DNA from 3 places in the Paenibacillus dendritiformis genome. Region 3 is predicted to be linked to each of the others. Evidence: riboswitches for the same ligand, from Rfam matches in the RefSeq annotation. Region 3 holds a riboswitch; each other region holds the start of a gene.
What was found. Region 3 has a riboswitch for cyclic di-GMP ahead of L6439_RS27295 (MucBP domain-containing protein). Riboswitches for the same ligand answer to the same signal wherever they lie in the genome.
Positions count from the first base shown of each region.

Region 1: linked by a shared signal. The riboswitch ahead of L6439_RS13425 (glycosyl hydrolase family 18 protein) and the one ahead of L6439_RS27295 (MucBP domain-containing protein) in region 3 are both predicted to bind cyclic di-GMP.
Region 2: linked by a shared signal. The riboswitch ahead of L6439_RS00910 (anti-repressor SinI family protein) and the one ahead of L6439_RS27295 (MucBP domain-containing protein) in region 3 are both predicted to bind cyclic di-GMP.

Region 1 is NZ_AP025344.1:3,067,243-3,072,581, forward strand. It holds gene L6439_RS13425 (glycosyl hydrolase family 18 protein) at 1-1,781, opposite strand, end outside; cyclic di-GMP riboswitch class I at 1,890-1,974, opposite strand; gene fabG (3-oxoacyl-ACP reductase FabG) at 2,554-3,333, shown strand; gene L6439_RS13435 (hypothetical protein) at 3,569-3,904, shown strand; gene L6439_RS13440 (helix-turn-helix domain-containing protein) at 3,947-5,239, shown strand.
Region 2 is NZ_AP025344.1:195,324-200,662, forward strand. It holds gene L6439_RS00900 (lipopolysaccharide biosynthesis protein) at 1-481, shown strand, start outside; gene galE (UDP-glucose 4-epimerase GalE) at 481-1,509, shown strand; cyclic di-GMP riboswitch class II at 1,599-1,681, shown strand; gene L6439_RS00910 (anti-repressor SinI family protein) at 1,699-1,869, shown strand; gene L6439_RS00915 (helix-turn-helix domain-containing protein) at 1,992-2,327, opposite strand; gene L6439_RS00920 (ABC transporter ATP-binding protein) at 2,395-4,218, opposite strand; gene L6439_RS00925 (lasso peptide biosynthesis B2 protein) at 4,215-4,676, opposite strand; gene L6439_RS00930 (lasso peptide biosynthesis PqqD family chaperone) at 4,673-4,972, opposite strand; gene L6439_RS00935 (aldolase) at 4,969-5,339, opposite strand, start outside.
Region 3 is NZ_AP025344.1:6,152,936-6,158,274, reverse strand. It holds gene dcuC (C4-dicarboxylate transporter DcuC) at 1-862, opposite strand, end outside; gene rihC (ribonucleoside hydrolase RihC) at 895-1,821, opposite strand; gene L6439_RS27300 (LacI family DNA-binding transcriptional regulator) at 2,030-3,007, opposite strand; cyclic di-GMP riboswitch class I at 3,498-3,585, shown strand; gene L6439_RS27295 (MucBP domain-containing protein) at 3,735-5,339, shown strand, end outside.

The DNA.
Region 1 (5,339 bases), 3.1 Mb from region 3:
ATGCTTGTCATCTGGGCATCTCCCTTAAGTTTGAACGCATAAGAAGCGCCCGGCTCTATTGTTTTTGCATCATAGACCGATTTCAGGTCAACGACCGTGTAACCATTTTCGTAGGTTACGGAGCCAGCCAGATAATCGCCGGAAGTCAACGGTCCATCTGTCTTGATATACAGCTTCGGCAGCTTAATCGTTTTTGCGCCTCGTTCCACGGCTCTCAGCACTTGATTCGATTCGGTCAAAGCTTCGTTGTTGACAAGCGTAACTTCATACCCTTTATTGTTGCCCCAAGGCTCCGTATACGGTTTCACATCTGCCGTAACACCGAGCTTGGCATATTGGATTGCATGTGTCGGCAGCGGCAGGCTTCCGAAGAGGCCTTCTTTCGTCGCCTTTGTTAATTTGTCACGCTTGGCAGGGTCCGCAGTAGGGGCATCATTGGAAGCCATCCATGCAATGACCCCGCCGAGGCCGCGCTCAAGCACATATTTCGTCTTCTCTTGAATGGATCTTTCATTGTCATAGGTGTAGAATACGCCGCTTGTCTTATCATACAGATAAGGAGCTTTGGCAGCATCATCCCAATATTCTGTGAGATTCGGGTAAGTGGCCTTCAACTTGTCGAGATTGCGATAAGACCAAATCCCAGTTCGGCGGCCGCCGTCCCCAAGGACGAGAGGGGATTCGCCAACCGCGCCGCGGGATGGAGTCTGATCCGCATCCTTGGCGGATAATGCGGCTTGACCGAATAGTCCCGGATGATTCGGATCGGGTCCTTGCGACACTTGATCCCAGCCGCGGGTATAGTAGGCTGCCCCGATGACGATCTTATTCGGCTCGGCTCCTTGCTGAATCAAATAATTCACGCTCTCGTCGATGGACAGATTGTTGCCGGTGAGCGGATCATTGGGATTCGGATACAGACCGGTATGATGGCCGCTTACTTCATCCCATGCGCCCCGCATGTCATAAGTCATGATATTGGCAAAGTCTACAATGTTAAATAACCTCGGCACATCAATGCCGATATCAATTTTTGCCTTGGGAGCGGGAAGAGCAACGGACAGCTCGTACGTTTTGCCAAGCTCGGCTCCTTGTTGGTTCAAGGCGTTTTTGAAGTCTTGCAGGAGCAAAATATAATTATTTTTATCCTCCGGGGTGGCGTATTTCGTGCCTTCATCGTTTTTATTATCGACAAGATCAGGTTGTCGCACTTCAGCCGGGAACTCCCAGTCCACATCGACGAAGTCCATGTTCGTGTACTTAATGAATTTCATGACATTCTGGACCAAATTCGCCCGCTTCGCAGCATCGGCCGCCACAACGGAGAAGTCGCCTGATTTCGACCATCCGCCAAGAGAGATGCCGATTTTCAGATTCGGGTTTTCGGCGCGCAATTGCTGCAGGGCGATGAGGACGCCTGCATTGGCTGCGTCCCATTGTACGCCATCCTGACCGACAGGCGCGCCGACAGCCGCATCCTTGTCCGTAAAGACGAGATTGCCTTGGGCATCAAAATCTAGGAAGGCATAGTTCAAGTGGGTTAGTTGATCGGCGGGTATATCCTTGGGATAAAAGTTCCCTTGTCCTCCCCAGATCGACCAATCGCCATAGTACATGACATTCCGGATTTCCTGTGCTGAGCCCTGTTTGATATCAGGTTCCTTTGCTGCGGGAACAGTCGTTCCTGCATAAGCCGGCGCCAGGGAAGAGACGAACATCATGATGGTCATTACCGTCATGGCGAACAATCTTCGGGCACTCTGCTTTCTCCTAATCTTCATCCGTAATTCACTTCCTATCAATAGATTATATTAATAGGCAGCTAGGGAGGACTTGCGATGGAATCATGCAAAATAACGCATACGACGAATAGAGTGTGGTTGCTATTGGCCGGCAGCTGGCTGGCATAGAATTTCTTCCTTAGCCCCTTTAGCTTTGCGTCACTAGATTTCCCTAGCTTTGCCTAGTAATACCTGAAAAAATGCATACGCTTTTATTTTTAATTATGACTTTTTATCCTGTATCTTGTATAACGATACATGTTTGCACCGTTTAATATACAGGAAATTCACGCTTATTTAATGGGGCATGCGGCCCGTTTGTGAAAATATGAACATAGGCCGATTTTATTACTCATTCGAAACATATCAAGTTCAACATTGGATGCGATAACGGGATGCAATGTGATTCCCTGTCCTATGATGATGTGCACCATTCCAGTAATAGCGCCGTTCTCTTGACAATCCCTGCTATGGATTTTTACATATTTATGCTACCCGGAAAGTTTGGGAAAATAGGACTTAGGGAGGGGGCGGAGAGATATCTCGATGTGGATTGACCTGCCCGAGTTCGCATAATTATAACCGAATATAACTATCCTTATATTCAGTCTGGAGCCACAAATGTGGCGGATATGTGATGATGACATTCTTAGGTTGGAAAACTTCTATCTATCATGCGTTGTCTCCGCATCCGGATTTGTAGTAGGATTACATTGAATCCATGTAATGGAAACGATGCAGCTTATTTTTATAGACGATAGGAGTGTTTTGTATGCTGACGCCACTGAAGGATAAGACGGTCGTCGTGACCGGAGCCAGCAAAGGAATCGGCAAAGGAATTGCGAGAACCTTCGCCTCACATGGGGCGAAAGTCTCAGTCGTCGCACGCAGCCTCGCAAAAGCGGAGGAAACCGCGGCGCAAATCCGGAAGAACGGAGGCGTTGCTCATGCCTTCGAAGGCGATGTCGCAGATTTGGAGTCGATGAAGCGGGTTGCGAACGAGACGGCCGGTACTTTCGGGGGGATCGACGTGCTGTGCGCCAATGCCGGTATTTTTCCGAATGCGCCGATTGAGGAGATGACCGGCGAGCATTGGGATCATGTGATGAACACGAACGCGCGCGGGACGCTGTTTTCCCTTCAAGCCTGCCTGCCCTTTCTGAAGAAAGCGGAATACGGCCGAATCATTGTTACCTCTTCTATTACGGGGCCGGCCACCGGTTATGCGGGATGGTCGCACTACGGCGCAAGCAAAGCCGCTCAGTTGGGATTCATGCGCAGTGCGGCGCTCGAGCTCGCGCGTTACAGCATTACCATTAACGCCGTCATGCCCGGCAACATTATGACGGAAGGCTTGGAAGGCCTTGGGGACCATTATCTGGAGTCGATGTCGGCGTCCATCCCGCTCAAGCGGCTCGGTAGCGTCGAAGATATCGCTTATGCCGCTCTCTTCTTGGCTTCGAAGGAGGCAGGTTATATTACGGGCCAGACCATCATTGTTGATGGCGGTCAGATTATTCCGGAAAGCCTGGAAGCGATGGGGGACGTCTGATTCGTTTACCATAGACACATTATCGATATTCCGGATAACCCTATGCTACAAGACATTATTTGACAAAATATAACTGCGGCACTATCATAATATCTAGAACTCAACCTGAATAGTCTCAGTTCTGCATTTCTCTGCCATCATGCCGCATCAGGCTGCGTCAAGCCATGATTTCTCTGTTTGCTCACTGGTAACATGAAAGTTCCGTTTCATTACTAAGCGACCGGGAGAAATCGGAATGGAAAGCACGAATGTACCCGATTCTATTGAGAGCACTCGACAACAATGGGATGAGGAATACCGCTCCAAAGTATGGGACTGCCTGGCCGGCATCACGGAATATGCCAGATACTCGGTCGTGTACGGCTACATCCGCAAATTCCTTGGCGAAGAAGGGATTCTCGATATGGGATGCGGCACTGGCCTATTGTTCGATATGCTTCTTGAAGAGGAAATTTCCCATAAAAATACGCAAGATCCGGCCTTTGCGATGATTGAACGCAAAATCGAAGAAATAGAGAAGTGCGGATATTTTGACAAAACGATTTTTTGTGATATGCATTCAGGATGGTAAAATGCGGGCGGCGGATTTGCGCTGCCAAAGGAGAGTGAGTCTGTGAGTTCCGTTGCCGCGAAGCCCAAGAGCTTGGGGGAGCTAATCAAGCACTATCGGCAGAAGAAGGAAATGAGTCTGTCGAAGCTTCAGGAAGCGGTCGGCGTAGATAAAGGAAGCCTGTCGAGAATTGAAAACCGTGAGGTCAAGCGCCCTGATTTTCAATCCATCTTGTCCATCGCTGCAGAATTAGACATTCCCCATAACGAAATCGTTGAACAATATATCGAAATTGGACACAAGTCGGAAGTTGTGTACGCGATTTTACAGAACGAACTAGAAACACTTGAACATCCTTCGCTAATACTCAAAATCGCCGCCAAGTTTCTTGAGTCACCGAATGAAGACAGCCTGTATTTAGTAGGGAAATTGTATCGTGATATCGGCTCCATTGATAACGACAGCATCAAGCTTTCATTGTATGATCTCATCCTTGATTACTCGCGTTCCCACGGAATCATGCCTTACATAGCCAAAAGCATGTATCAACGTTATCTAATTGAACGAAATGATTTCAACAGATTGAAGGAAACGTACCACAGCGGAAAGTATATTCTTCACTATGCCGGCTTCTTGCCGCAGGAGGAGCATCTTGAGTTACACTACAAATTAGGGGTTCATGCTTATCATTTGAGAATTTATGATGAGAGCATCGAGCATTGCAAAAAAGTACTTGCTGAAGATAGCGGTCACAGTCCTTACAAAATATATGCGCTTGGCGTGCTGAGAGACGCGCATTTCGGCTTAAAGGAATACAAAGAGGCTGAGATGTACTCTTTACAGTATAAACAGTTTAATTATCCGAACTCACAAGAGCATGTCATCCTGATGGAAGCATTATTCAATGCGGTGAAGGGCAATACGGCTCAAGCCATTGAACAGCTATGGTCATTCCTCGAGACTTGCAGTGATGCCTTTGCCCTTCCCGCCACCAAGCATCTCCTGCAACTGTACTTGGAACAAAGAAACCTTGAAGGCGCTAAAGTTGTAATCGAAGGCAGCAAAGTAAGCCTATCGATCATAGATAAAAGAAATCCGTTGACTTATTCCGAGTACGCTGATTACTTACGACTTCAAAGCGAATACTATTTAGCTATAGGCGACTTCGATTCCCACATTAGCCGTCTGATGGAAGGAGCATTTTACTACTCAAAAGTGAACGATGCAATCAAAGAGAAGGAATGTTTGAACATGATTATACGTAGTCATATAGAACAAAATATCCCTATGCATAAGCCTGCGCTTGAAAAGTTAAGCACATACTATATTAAAAGCGCTAAAGAAATGGAGGATTAAGCATGAAAAACGTGATCAAAAAACTGTATTTCAAATCCCTTCTCTACTCTGTTGCATTTGTGGCAATGGTGGCGGCATTCGCTGGAGATACAACTGGAAT
Region 2 (5,339 bases), 590 kb from region 3:
CATGTTCCGGGATACGACAGGCATGTTCCGAAGGGGAAGGTACAGCCCGTTGATCGCAGCGGCAATGAACATCGCATTATCGATTACGCTTGCACGCTTCATCGGGATGCCGGGAGTGTTCCTCGGAACGGTCATTAGCCGGTTGCTAACCTATTTTTGGGTTGATCCTTATTTGCTTCATAAGCACGTATTCTTTCAACCGCTGCGCCCTTATTTTACCCGTTACGCACTGCATGCCGCGTTAGTTCTTCTGGCGGCATCCTTCTGCGGCTGGATTGCAGGCTTGTTCACGCTGCCGCTGTTATGGGATATCGCCGTCAGGGTCCTGCTGTGCCTGACCGTAACGAACCTGATCTTCTATGCGTGCTTTCGCAAATCGAGGGAGTTTATCTACTTAACGAACATAGCCAAGGCGAATCTGGGAAAGCTGTCGATCCTTACTAAATTCAATCCGGTCATACGGAGAGAGGAGACAAGGTAATGGCCATTATGATCACGGGTGGCGCCGGTTATATCGGAAGCCATACTTGCGTAGAAATGCTGGAGGCGGGATATGAAATCGTCGTTCTTGACAATTTCTCCAACAGCCATCCGGAAGCGATTCGCCGGATCTCGGATATTACAGGCAAAGGATTTGCTTTTTATGAAGCGGATCTCCTCGACGAGCAACGCTTGAATCGGATATTCGAGGGACATCGCATCGATGCCGTGATCCATTTTGCCGGCCTGAAAGCGGTTGGGGAATCGGTTCAGGTGCCGCTTGATTACTACCATACGAATCTTACCAGCACGCTGGTTCTGTGCAGGGCGATGGCCAGGCATGGCGTGTATAAGCTGGTATTCAGCTCATCCGCCTCGGTATATGGGGCACCGGACTGTGTTCCCATTTCGGAGGAAGCCAGCCTTGGGGCGGTGAGTCCCTATGGAAGAACCAAACAAATGATTGAGCAAGTACTGCAGGATCTGGCTTCTTCTGACCCGAGATGGGGAATTTCCATTCTCAGATATTTCAATCCCGTCGGTGCACATAAAAGCGGAAAGATCGGAGAGAGCCCCAATGGGACGCCTAACAATTTAATGCCGTTTATTACGCAAGTCGCCGTAGGGAGATTGCCGTCGCTCAAAATATACGGCTCCGATTACCCTACAAAAGACGGAACGGGAATCCGAGATTATATTCATGTCGTGGATTTGGCGCAAGGCCATCTGAAAGCATTGGAGCATTTGGATCATACAAATGGGGTCGAATGTTATAACCTGGGTACGGGCCAGGGGGTTACGGTGCTGGAGATGATCCATTCCTTCGAGAAGGTGTCGGGGGTTCAGATTCCCTATGAAATCGTGGGGCGAAGACCGGGGGATGTCGCGATTTGCTATGCCGATCCGACCAAGTACCTATTGAACCTGGGATGGTTCCCGAAATACGGCATCATCGACATGTGTGAGGATAGCTGGAATTGGCAGGTTCATAATCCGCAAGGGTATTGCGAGAGGATCACGGCCGGGTAATCACCGAATTCGACAAAACTAGTGCTCCAGAGACGACATACTATGACACCATGAAACGTCAAATGTCGTGTATAATGCTACTTAATAAGTATATATTAGGAAACGATGAAATGCGCTTTTGTCTGGGCACTTTAGGCGCGTGGAGTTAGTGGTGCAACCGGCCGAGTAAATTCGGGAGGCAATGCAATCATGGTTGAAGCGGTTCCAGGTAACAATGAACAATTGGACAAGGATTGGGTAGCTATTATCTTAACTGCACGACAAATGGGCCTTTCCATTGAGGACATTCGTAAACTTCTTCGCGATTTTCAGGCACAATCTAATCCCGAATGGCCGCTCCATGTCAATTCAGAAGCATAACTCGCGAGCGTTGACATTAGCGAAAAGAAATCTCCTTTGTTGAGGCGTGTTTACAGATAATGCGCGGTGGACTCAACAATCGGAGATTTCTTTATTCCTGGCTGCCTCAACGCTAGTGGGCATCACGACTCTTCGCGTGTTAGCTTCCACTTATTATATTCCAAAAATTCTTTGAATTGCTCTTTGCTTACGCCAGAAGCCATCGCTTCTTTTACAAGATTAGTCCATTCTTCGTCTAACGCCTCAGCTTCATTCGAGGCTTCTTTATCTTGCAGCAGCTCTTCAACCGAGACCCCAAGAATAACGCTAATCTTCTCCAGAAATTGAATGGAAGGATTCTGCTGAATTCCTCTTTCAATTGAGCTTAAATAGGATTTTGCGACACCGGCTCTTTCGGAGAGTTCTGACAGTGAGTAATTTTTCTTCCTTCGAAGGATTTGAATCCGTTCTCCGATCATGATTTAACCTCCGTGTATACATCTGCTTGTCCCTATTATATCCGATTTGTGCCACCTCCGAAAGCGGCTACAACGGATAGACGGAAACAGGATTCACCTCCTGATTTTGTAAGAGATTAACAAATATACTCTTTTTTTCTGAGAATAATGACAAAAAGGTTCCCTGTTCAACCAATTTCCCGTCATGCATAACTAAAATTTGTTCCGCGTTTTGGATGGTGGACAGCCTATGGGCAACCACAATGACCGTAATGCGCTCCTTCAACCGGTGCAAAGCGGTCAGAATCTTTTTTTCATTCTCCGTATCCAGTGCGCTTGTCGCCTCATCCAGGACAAGGATCGAAGGCTGGCGGATGATGGCTCTTGCCAGCACCAGCCGCTGCCGTTCCCCTCCTGACAGACGAATGCCCCGATCTCCAATGAGCGTCTCCAATTGGTGAGGAAGCTTGCGTACAAATTCAGCTGCCGAGGAGAAATCGAGCGCTTCCCACAGATCGTTCTCCGTGGCGCTCGGTTTAACCATCAACAGGTTTTCTCTTATGCTCGCATTATAGAGAAACGGATCCTGCGCCACATACCCGATGGAGCGTCTGTACGCGAGCAGATTTTCATTCGTGATCGCCATGCCATCCACGAGGATTTGACCGGATTCAGGCTGCATCAGGCCCATAAGGAGGTCGATCAACGTGCTCTTGCCGGCCCCTGATTTGCCAACGATAGCGGTCATCCCTTGGGCAGGAATATGAACGCTGATATTTTGCAAAGCATACACAGGCCGCTGCGGCTGATAACGAAACGAAAGATTTCTGACTTCGATTCCTTGCATAACGAACCAAGGGCCAGGTCCCTGAGCGGGCGATTCGGTAAGCGCGATCGCCTGATCTGCGGCCAACTGGCAGTCATGCTGCAATTGCTGAAGAGCCTTGAAGGCGGGGATGGTCGAAGCCAATTGTTCCAGCTTGGACTGGAGGCTGGTAAATCGCGGCCACAACCTGGCAAAGACCAGAATAACGATCAACAAAGACGGTCCCTCAGCCGGAAAAAAGCGAAATGACACAAAGATAAATCCGGCAATAAGCAGTGAGGACGATATTTTATACAACAGCTGGGAATTCAGCCTTAGCCGCACATAATCCAGCTGCTCTTGCATGGTTCCTTCGGTAAGCTGCTGGTGCCACTCCAAGCGGGAGGGTTCCAGGTTGTTGCTCTTTATATCTTTCATTCCCTGAAGCTGGTCAGTGATTCCCGCCAGATAAGCTTGGGCGAGCTTGGACGTATGGCTGCCGAGCTGCTTGGATTTGCGAATAAATCCGCGGGAAAGAAAGGCAAGCATGGCTCCGCAGGCAATCACGAACAGCGTTATCGTCGGTGAGATCCAGAAGGCGAAAATAATCTGAACGAGGGTAAACAAGGCAGATGTAATGAATTGGAGGAGCAGACTGATTCCCCCCAAGACTCTGGCGGTCTCGATCGTAAGGGCATTCACCAGATCGGAAGTTCTGCGGTGTAGGAAAAAAGACCATTGCGCTCTTAGAAGAGCGCTGTAATTCTCGTAACGCAGCTGTCGGCTGAAATGTTGCTCTATCTCGGCATTGCGGATCGTAACGGCCCGATGAATGAGGTTTTGAATGACGACAATCAGCAGGTAGACCGTGAGAATAATGGCTAGGGAAGAAGCCTGCGGCAAGCTGTGCAGGATGTTCAAAAACTGCAGCCTGTTCTCCCAAGCCGGCTCTGACAACAGAACGCCGCCAACCGTAAGCATGGGGATGAGCAGAAGAAATGTCATGCCTTCCAGGAGACTGCTGATCACCATGCCAATAATGTTGATGCTTAATCGTAACCCTGCCGTTTTATGAAGCCGCTTCATGTAAAGCGTAATCGAGTTCATAAGTCTGTCCCTGCGCTTTTCGCGAATTTCTCCACCACGACGAACTGCTTCATCATCTCGGCGCCGGTAATGTATATCGAGCCGCTGCGGAGCCAGGCGTGTGCGATCAGTTCGCCGTTTTTATTTTTCCCGGTCCCCAAATATAAAGTGCTGTTCAGGTTTCTTTTCTCAAGCATTTTCATGCCTGCTATCGCTCTTACCAAGCATTTGCTCTCCCAGAACGTGTGCCGGCTCGCGATATGGATCGCGCTCCGAATATGCTTCATGGTTTTTGTATCCGACGGATCATGGACTTCCGGCGTTTCCATGGATCGTCTCCCCAGCAGCGGCGAGATCTTCGCGAACGGAAAATACAAAAGAATGCGCGCCCACCCCAAATAAAGATAAGCTTCCGCAAATAAAAGGAATGTCTTCCGGTCGAACAAGCATAACCATATCCATCTTCTCAACCGGTTCATAGCCGCTTCACAAGCCTTATCAACCCTTCACGTTCCAAATCCGAGAGGAACAGGAGAATGTCTTCCTCGCATTCCGGCGGCTCTACCTCATAGTCGGATAAAATGGATCGAATAATATGTTCCGCCTTCACGGGCGTGACAAGCATGTCCCAGATCTCGCCGCCAAGCGTACCGAGATTATAGTATTTTCCCTTCTGGACGCTTAACATCACTTTTTCGCCGGCCATATCGCTAACGATATGGCCCTCGCATTGAACAAGCGTATCGACAGGGGCGATCGAATGAAGGTTGCTCATTGGTCATTCTCTCCTTGCCGGGTTATGTTTAAGATGACAGATGTCAGATCAAGCGCGCTGAATCCAACCATGGGGCGGTGCAGACGGTACATCCCGATCTGGTGAACGAAGGATGTCAGGGTCTTGAAGTGCCATTCCATCAATCCCAGCGGCTGCACCAACAAATTACGGTACGTATGGTGGAAGAGGACTCGTAAGCGATCCAACCCCTGGATCGGCGCACTATGAGTCGCTGCATCCCAGGGAACCAACTCAAAGATGCTTGCCAAAGGAAGAGGTTCATCATGAAAGTTGGACCCCGCGGGCACGGCAAATTTCGTATTACGCTCATAAAGCGGGGTGTAACTGGCATTGTCCATTCCCATGT
Region 3 (5,339 bases):
TAATCTCAATGAGCAGAGCCAACGCCATACAAATGAACGTAATTTCCACCAGCCCAAGCTTTACGCTCGTGATCAGCAATCCAAATACGAGCACGAGAACCAGCGGCAAAATTGGCAGCAAGCCGTAGTAGGCGGGCGGCAAATCCTTTTTCACGGACAGCTTTTCATCATTGATGTCCTGATGCAGGGCGCCTTGCTGACGCTTATCCATATATTTCTGCCAGAAATAATGAGCGACAGCCATAATCAGCAGCACCGGAATCGAAATCTTGGCATGATAGGTAAATACATAGTCAATAATGTCGATTCCCAGATTTTCAGCCGCGACGACGTTGTCCGCTCCCAGAGGCGTTGGAATAATCGTCGCCGTTGTTGCAATGATAGCTCCAGCCGTGAGCGAAGACATTCCCGTGTTCTTCAAGACCGGATAGAGGGTGGCCATGAGAAGAACCGCCAGGCTGGACGCGCTTGGCACGACCAGAGACAGCAGGTTGCCAAGCAGGAACACAATCGGCACAAGGATATACTGCGATTTGATGCGGCCCAATGGTTTTGTCAACAAATGCACGGCGACATCACTGGCTCCGATGTGCGTCATGTAGCTTGAAAAACCGAACAACACCATAATCGTTAACCCGACGCCGCCCAATTGTCTTACGAAAACTAACCCAATCTGTTTGAACGGATCAAGCAGGGCAAGCCCGGTTGAATCTTCAGGTGACAGAACTTGATGTCCGAGCAGCGCGGCAGCGATCATAAGCACGATACCTGCGGCCAGGAGCACAAATTTAGCGTCATAGTTCTTGGCGATCAAATACCCGGTTGCAACAAGAAGAACGATGCTGATGATGATCTCCAACACGTTGAACACGCTCCCTTATATAATAAGAAGGTTTATACGGTTTTGCCAAGGACTTCAATCGCCCACTCGCGGAAAGCGGGAACATCAATGTCCAGACATACGGTGGCGTTGCTTGGCTTGCCAAGACGGTTCGTAATATCGGTGACCGTCGTGCCGGCCGTATAAGTTCCTGCCAGCTCGATGTCGACGAAGCAGTCCTGCGTCTTGAACAATCCTGGGTTGACCAGATAGGCGATGGCGCACAGGTCATGCATTTTCAAGCCGCGGCTCTTCAGGCTGCCGCCCCGGTAATGCTGGAACAAGGAGTAGAGCATGAAGCCCGTCTTGTTCATTTCCTTTATCTTCTCCACAATCTCGGTCGTCAATGTAGCCTGGCTGGTCACGTCAAGTCCGACCATCACCAGCGGCAGACCGGCGTTGAATACGATGCTGGCGGCTTCCGGATCGGCATAGATGTTGTATTCGGCATTCGGCGTATGGTTGCCGCGGGAAGCGGAACCGCCCATCAGCACGATGCGCTCAATCTTCTCCTTGCATTCCGGGAACAGCGTCAGCAGCAGGGCCACGTTCGTAAGCGGTCCGATCGGAACGATTGTAATCGGTTCCGGGCTGTTCATAATGGTGTCGCGCATCTGCAGCACGGCATGATCGAGCGGAGTCTGCTTCGGTTCGTCGAAATCATAGCCGTCCATGCCGGATTCTCCGTGAATATGACTGGAGTCTTCGGCCGGGCGTACGAGAGGCTTGGCGGCGCCCCGGGCGACAGGCACTTCTTTGCCGAAGAACTCAAGCAGCTTCAAGGCGTTATTGGTCGTCTTGTCGAGGCCGACATTGCCCGCAACCGTCGTAATCAGCCGGACATCGATACGCTCATGGAACAGGGCGGCCGCAATGGCGACGGCATCATCAATTCCAGGGTCCGTATCCAGAATGACAGGAATTTTTTTCACAGTTTCCATGTTCAAGCACTCCTTTTGAATGTGGTGGGTTGAAAGCGGCATATGAAAACAAATCAACTGTATGTGTAACCGGTTACACACCCGACAAAGAATTTCTTCATCCCAAGCTGTCGGATGGGTATGAAGAAAAATCAGACCGGAGAGAACGCACGCTGTTTTTCTAAAGAATAGCATTCCCTGAATATGAAGTTCTATGAAAGCGGCGCGATTATCGCGTCGTCCCTCGCCGGATCAGTTCTACGGGAAGCTTGTAATGCATCGTGTCCAGCGGCTTTCTTTCGATCATTTTAATCAGCATTCGGGCTGCCAGCAGCCCCATTTCATAGATGGATTGCGCGACTGTCGTCAATTCCGGGTAGACCATCTCGCCCAGCGAGATGCCGTCGAAGCCGACAATCTGCATCCGGTCGGGAACGGGAATATCCCGTTTCTGAACGGCCCGCAGCGCTCCCATCGCCATAATATCGTTGCCGGCGAAGATACCGTCGACATCGGGGTGACGATCCAGCAAGCGATTGGCCGCTTCCGTCGCCTGATTCAGGCTGAAGTTGCCTTCGATGATGAGATCCGGGGAGAACCATGCGGCCTCCTTCACCACGTCCAAATATCCCTGGCATCGTTCATCCGCAATCGATAGCTGCTGCGGTCCCCGAAGATGGGCGATTTTGCTGCAGCCGCGATCAAGGAGATATTGCACGCCTTGCCGCGCTCCCTCCCGGTTGTCGGAGGCGACCGTCGGTATGGTATCCGAAATCGTCCGGTCCAACGTGACCACCGGAACATCCAGCAGCCGGACTTCTTCCGCCGACAGTGTATTCGATGCAAGGATGAAGCCGTCGATGTATTTCTGCTTCAATGCGTGAATATACTGCTTCTCATTGGCAGGGGTGTCGTCGGAGTTGCATAAAATGGTTGCGTATCCGTACAATTGGGTTACCTTCTCCACGGCACGGGCCAGTTCATTGAAGAACGGGTTCGTGATGTCGGGGACGAGAAGCGCCAGCATTTTCGCCGATTTTTTGGTCAAGCTTCTGGCGACGTCATTCGGAATATAGTTCAGTTCCCGAATGGCCTCCATCACTTTCTTCTCGGTGTCCTCATGGACATACCCTTTTTGGTTCAGGACCCGGGAGACGGTTGCGACCGATACGCCCGCCAATTTCGACACATCTTTGATCGTGGCCATGACGGAGTATCCTTCCTTTCTATGTGTAACCGGTTACACATCCGTTACATCACTTATCATATGTCCTGCTCATCCATTTGTCAACGATCCAAGATCTGCAAATTCCTCTTGTTTTGTCGTCTCTTCTTTTCGGAGTACCACCAACGCCCTTATAGTATGACCCGATTCGGAAGGAAGCGATGGAAAATGAGCTGCAATTTAATTCCTTTTCATTCCTCGCCTATCCATTTCTATGCGAACGAGTCGAACTGTGAAATATTAGGTCGAAGTACCTATAATTATGAAAATAAGAGGCGATTATTTTTCAAAGAAATGAATATTTTATCCCATTTGCAGTTTGAAGAAAATCCCCCAACCAGGGGATTTTTCGGGGGTTCAGGCGCTGTTGGAAGCGGAACGAAAAATTTTCAAAAAAGTGATTGACAAAAAGGAGGCTGTCCCATATATTGAGCATTGAATAGTGCTTTAGCTGGGTATGATTGGATACCGTAACTACATAGGGCACACTAATCGAAAGATTAGGCCGCAAAGCTTAGGAATCTAAAGGCCACCAGGCCCATGATCGTCCGGCTGCATTTAACAATCGTTAAATTGCAGCCGGATTTTTTTATTTTTCATAGGGCGGTTCTCCGCGGTATTTTTGGCCCGCAGAACGATATAAATAAGACGTGAGGAGGCAATTTTATTCTGCAAAGGAGGACTCAGATGAAAAAATGAGGAGGAAACTATGAAACGCCGATTCAGACTAGTAGTTACATGGTTGTGTATGTTGAGTGTCGCATTTGGGACGATTCCGGGCACGCTCGGCGCCCAGGCGGCGAGTTCCGGGGAGCTTGAGTGGCCGAATCCGGGAGCGGTGAAGCTCACGAAGGAAGCGAACCCGGTCGAAGGCAAGCTGGATGAATGGGATATTACACTGACAGTCGAAGGCAAGAACCTGAAATCGGGCTCCTCCGATGTCGTGCTCGTAATCGACAAGTCGGGAAGCATGACCCAAAAACCGAACCAGAACCGATTGCCGAAGGCCAAGGATGCAGCGAAGAAATTCGTTGACAATCTCTTGATTGAAGACTCGGACACGAGAATTGCAGTAGTGACCTTCAATAAGACTTCTGATCAGGTATCTGACTTCAAAGGCCTTGACCAGAAGACGGAATTGAAACGTGCCATTGATAATATACAGGCGACCGGGGGAACGAATATTCAGGCCGGACTGCACGAAGCTCAGGAGCTTTTAAAGACAAGCCAGGCCAACAACAAAGTGATCGTTCTGCTGAGTGACGGGGAGCCGACGTATAGTTACAAGGCGTCTACTGCAGTAAAAGGTTCATGGGGAAATAATAGCCATCAGTTTATTCTTTCTGATTTTAACGACAAAAACATTATTGGGTCGGGCTCCAGTTACAGCCTGGGCTCTAACTGGTATGGTTTGGGTAAGGAAACTTGTTTTTTGTGGAGTTGCAGCTATGAGTTTGAAATTAAAGACAATGGCATCGGCACGATTTCCGAAGCCAAGCTGGCCCATGATGCAGGAATTCATATTTATTCTATTGGGTTGGATGTTGGCAGCAATAGCAATGCCACCAATACGCTGAAAGATGTTGCCAACAAAGGCTATTATTCGGGCACCAGCGACAGTCTGGAGCGAATCTTCTCCGAACTGGCCAGCAAAATTGCCTTTGCCGCAGAGAATGCGGTAGTCACTGACCCGATGGGGGACATGTTCGATCTGAAGTTGAAGGGAAGCTCCTTCGGCCCGGACGACTACAAGGCCTCTCAAGGGGAGGTAACCTGGAACCCGCAAACCGAAACGTTTACCTGGAACATTGGCAATGTTACGGAAGGCAATCCGGCGACGCTTACTTACCGGGTCAAAATGGATCACTCCAAAAACCCGGATCCAAAACAATTGTACCCGACCAATAAGACAACGACGATGAATTACACCGATGCCAAAGGTGATCGTACATCGAAGGATTTCGAAGTGCCGAGAGTGGGCTTGGGCAAAGGTTCGATTCTCGTCAAGGCGTATAAAGTCAATGCCAACGGCAAGCCGGTCAATTCCGACGGCCAAGAAGTCGAACGCCCGGATTTGGCCCAAGAGCTGTACAGCCGCTACCACGAGGAGGATGGAAGCGACGCGCTTGAGGTTGGCAAATCCTATACCGTCCCGGCGCCAACAGTGCCAGGTTACACGTTGAGAGTTGGCGACAATCCAACGAAAGTGGATTTGACGGTTAGCAAGCCTTCGCCAATTATTTGGTTCGGTTATAACGATGTCCCTAACAAGCTGACGATTGTTCACCAATCGGGAGACAAGGTGCTGGATCGC